DNA from 2 places in the Pseudomonas sp. ChxA genome. Region 2 is predicted to be linked to the other one. Evidence: riboswitches for the same ligand, from Rfam matches in the RefSeq annotation. Region 2 holds a riboswitch; the other holds the start of a gene.
What was found. A riboswitch is a leader RNA that binds a small molecule or an ion and turns the genes downstream of it on or off. The one in region 2 is predicted to bind manganese.

Region 1 (2,198 bases), on a different contig from region 2:
GGACAGGATCGCCTGGACTCCGGCCAGGATTGCCGCCGAGCCGGACGCGCAGGCGTTTTCACAGCGGGTCGACGGTTTAAAGCGCAGCCCGGGGTCGGCCTGCAGCAGCAGTGAGGCCGGGAACCCATCGGGCACCAACCCGGAGTTAAAGTGGCCAAGGAACAACGCATCGATCTCGCTCGCGTCAATCGCCGCGTCCTTCAGGGCTTCGCGGGTGACCTGTACGATCAGATCCTCCAAGCTGGTGCCGTCAAGGCGACCAAAACGTGAATGACCGGCAGCAACAATGGAGACGCAATCAGCTGGCATAATCAATTTCTTCTATTTTTGGTGCGGACATTTACCTACAATGACCCACCGTTGGGCGCGCGCCAATTCGTGCAACTACTTACATGGCTAAGTAGCCCCAGTTGAGAAAAGCGAAGAGGCAGGATGCCCAATGAACGCGTTTGCACAGCAGTTCCACGACATAGAACGCCTGGCGTTCCAGCTCTCCCCCGCGCCGCAACTGGTCACCCGCAACCGCGTGATGGTCGACTGTAATGAGGCTTTCCTGCAGTTGTTCGGCTATTCGCGCGACGCATTGGTCAACCAACTGACGCTGCTGATCTACCCTTCCCAGGCTGACTACCACGCCATTGGCAAGCGCAGCCATGATTGGTTGCTGGAGAGCGAAAACGGCTTCTATTCCGACGAGCGCTTCATGCAGCACCAGAACGGCGAAGTGTTCTGGGCCAAGTCCCACGGCTACACCCTCACGCCCAAAGACCCGTTCAAGCTGATGATCTGGCACTTCGAACGCCTGGACCGCACCCACCAAGGCACCGGCGATCTCACGCCACGGGAGCGGGAAATCGCCATGCACATCGTCAATGGCCTCAAGTCCAAGGAAATAGCCCTACGCCTGGCGATCTCCCACCGCACGGTGGAGGTGCACCGGGCGCGCTTGATGAGAAAGTTGCAGGCCAAGACGGTGGTGGAATTGGTGTCGAAAATTATTATGGTGGCGTGACAGTCGTAGAACTTTGCCGGACGTCGCTCAGCGGAATTTGCAGGGCATTGACAGTTTTTTCATATCTGGCCAGCTATGCTGCGGCCCTTCGTTGGGGAGTAACCGGCTTCTGACCCGTTCAGAAGCGTTCGTATCAACATATTCGGCAACCTGCCGTGGTACGAACACCGTTGTGGTTGGTGAGACCAGCGACACATCCATGCCTAAAGTCGGGCGTGTGGTTGTGTCGTTGACTCATACAGCCCGACTGGAAGCCTTACCGTGAACCCCATTTCTCTTATTCTTCTCGCCCTGGCCATGTCCACGGACGCCTTTGCGGCGGCCATCGGCAAAGGCTCCAGCCTGCACAAACCACGCTTGGTCGAAGCGCTGCGCGCCGGCCTGATCTTTGGTGTGATCGAAGCCATCACGCCCATGATCGGCTGGGCCATCGGCCACGCCGCCACGCGCTGGGTGGAGGACTGGGACCACTGGATCGCCTTTACCCTGCTGGTGGCGCTGGGCTTGCACATGATCTGGAACGGGCTCAAGGCCGATGACGATGAGGTGGAGAAACCCAGCCAGCATTCGTTCATGATTCTCGCAGTAACAGCCTTTGCCACCAGCATCGATGCACTGGCGGTGGGCGTAGGCCTGGCGTTTGTCGATGTGAATATTCTGGTGTCTGCGGCGGCAATCGGCCTGGCGACCATGACCATGGTGACCATCGGCATGATGCTTGGGCGGGTGCTGGGGACGGTGGTGGGCAAACGCGCCGAGATGGTCGGCGGCGTGGTGCTGATGCTGGTGGGTGCGACGATACTCTACGAGCACTTGTCCGCGTGAAGTTTACGAGACTTAAGTCCTGAACAGCTATATGTGGGAGCTGGTTTGCCTGCGATGGCGGTCTTTTGGTGGTGTACATATCCGTTGCTGCGGTAACGGCTGAGTAGGGTTCCGCTCTTACAGCGGGTCACTTTTGTAAAGACCGGAATGCCGGCCCAGACAAAAGTAACCAAAAAGTCTTCGCCCCAACACTCGGTGCCTCGCTATGGCTCGGCATGCCCTCACTCCGGCTTGAATCCGTGGGCCGCCGCGATGGGCCATCCTTGGCCCAGCGCGGCTAACCCGGCGTCCTGCCGGGTTACCCACGGATTCAAGCCTGCGTTCGGCCATCGTGTTTAACGGGGCGATTTGAGATCAAGAT
Region 2 (2,198 bases):
TTCAGCATGCTGTCGAGCCAGGAAGTCGACCAGATGTATGCCCAGTCCTACCAGCAGACGCTGGGCGAGGCGAGTGGCAAGGGCATGCTCGACAAGACCAGCGCCAACGCCAAGCGCGTGCAGGCCATCGCCAACCGCCTGATCGCCCAGGCGCCGACCTTCCGCCCGGACGCGGCGCAGTGGAAGTGGGAAGTCAATCTGATCAAAAGCGATGAGATGAACGCCAACTGTGGGCCTGGCGGCAAGATCTTCGTGTACAGCGGGTTGATCGACAAGCTCAAGCTCACCGACGACGAACTGGCTGCCGTTATGGGGCATGAAATTGCCCACGCCTTGCGTGAACACGGGCGTGAGGCCATGTCCAAGGCGTATGGCATCCAGATGGCCAAGCAGGGCGCTGGTGCGTTGTTCGGTCTGGGCCAGGACAGCCTGGCATTGGCCGATACCGTGGCCAACTACGGTATGACGTTGCCTAACAGCCGTGCCAATGAAAACGAAGCCGACCTGATCGGCCTGGAGCTTTCGGCCCGCGCCGGTTACAACCCGAATGCCGCGATCACCTTGTGGAACAAGATGGCCAAGGCTTCTGAAGGCGCGCCACCGGAGTTCATGAGCACTCACCCGGCGTCCGACAGCCGAATCGCTTCGTTGCAGGCGGCGATTCCGAAGGTGATGCCGCTTTACCAACAGGCCAAAAAATCCTGAGTTAACGCGGTCCAGTGTGGGAGCCGGGCTTGCCCGCGATGCAGGCGACTCGGTTTGTAAGGTGTACCGAGGTGATGCCATCGCAGGCAAGCCAGCTCCCACAGGTTTACATCGGGTTTAGATCCAGCCGCTGCTTTGCATGGCCTTGTACACCGCCACCACTGCCAGGATGAAAAACGCCGTGGCCGCCAGTCGACGAATCAAGGTCAGCGGCAGTTTTTCCGCGGCAAAATTGCCCGCCAATACCACCGGCACGTTGGCAATCAGCATGCCCAGCGTGGTGCCGATAATCACCAGCCACAACTCCGGGTACTGCGCCGCCAGCATCACCGTGGCGATCTGGGTCTTGTCACCGATTTCGGCGAGGAAGAACGCAATCAGCGTGGTCAGGAACGGCCCGAACTTGCGCGTGGTACTGGCTTCGTCATCGTCGAGTTTGTCCGGCACCAGGGTCCACAGCGCCGTGGCACAGAAGCTCGCTGCGAGGATCCAGTGCAACACCGCATCCGAGAAGAAACTGCCGAACCAGGCCCCCACGGCACCGGCGGCCGCATGGTTGGCCAGGGTCGCGGCGACAATGCCGGCGATAATCGGCCAGGGTTTGCGAAAGCGTGCGGCAAGGATGAGCGCGAGCAGTTGCGTCTTGTCGCCGATTTCGGCCAAGGCAACGATTGCGGTAGGTACGAGTAATGAATCCAGCATCAGGTAAGTTTCCAGGGGCGGGTCGACACGGCTATGACACGTACAGCCTTCCCGCCCCGGGTAAGGTGTGCGTGTCATAGGTCTTGTCAAACCCCGGTCCGTCTGTGCGGACTCCTGGGTCGCATACGCCATGGTCTGTTGACCAAGTATGTTGACGTATGCCGGACGAGCATGGCGCTCGTGGGAGACTACTCCCCTAGGACGGAGCGGATTCTGCCTAGGCAAAATCCATTCGGCAAGCGTTCTTTTTCAAATCGCCATTAGCCGCGTTTGGCACGGTAAATGCGAAAACCATTGCCTTCAGCCTTGATCGCACACACGCCCAGGTGCTCTTCGATCAGCGGTTGATACTTGAGGAAGCTGTTGGCAACCAGTCGAAGTTCGCCGCCTTTTGCCAGGTGTTTCGCTGCTTTTCGCAGCAAGTTCTCCGTGGCGAAATAATCCGTGTGCACGCCTACATGGAACGGCGGGTTGCTCAAAATCGCGTTCAAACCCATCGGCGCGGCGTCGATGCCATCACCGGTCAACACCTCGGCTTGCAGGCCGTTGGCTGCGAGGGTCAGGCGGCTGCTGGCGGCGGCGAAGGCGTCCACGTCGAGCATCGTCACGCTGTTATGCGGGTAGCGGCGTTTGACCGCCGCCCCAAGCACGCCGGCGCCGCAACCAAAGTCGAGCAAATGCCCGCTTGGCAGCTTGTCCAGATGCTCCAACAGCAGCTCGGTGCCGCGATCCAGGCGGCCGTGGCTGAACACGCCGGGCAGGCTCACCACCTTAAGCGGCCCTTCGGCCAG

Region 1: linked by a shared signal. The riboswitch ahead of mntP (manganese efflux pump MntP) and the one ahead of P5706_RS27870 (TMEM165/GDT1 family protein) in region 2 are both predicted to bind manganese.

What each region holds. Positions count from the first base shown of each region.
Region 1 covers NZ_JARPMK010000001.1:3,013,593-3,015,790, reverse strand. The annotation lists gene P5706_RS13540 (acetyl-CoA acetyltransferase) at 1-309, opposite strand, end outside; gene P5706_RS13535 (LuxR C-terminal-related transcriptional regulator) at 440-1,012, shown strand; yybP-ykoY riboswitch at 1,094-1,261, shown strand; gene mntP (manganese efflux pump MntP) at 1,274-1,837, shown strand.
Region 2 covers NZ_JARPMK010000002.1:483,164-485,361, reverse strand. The annotation lists gene P5706_RS27875 (M48 family metallopeptidase) at 1-705, shown strand, start outside; gene P5706_RS27870 (TMEM165/GDT1 family protein) at 823-1,407, opposite strand; yybP-ykoY riboswitch at 1,496-1,617, opposite strand; gene P5706_RS27865 (methyltransferase) at 1,668-2,198, opposite strand, start outside.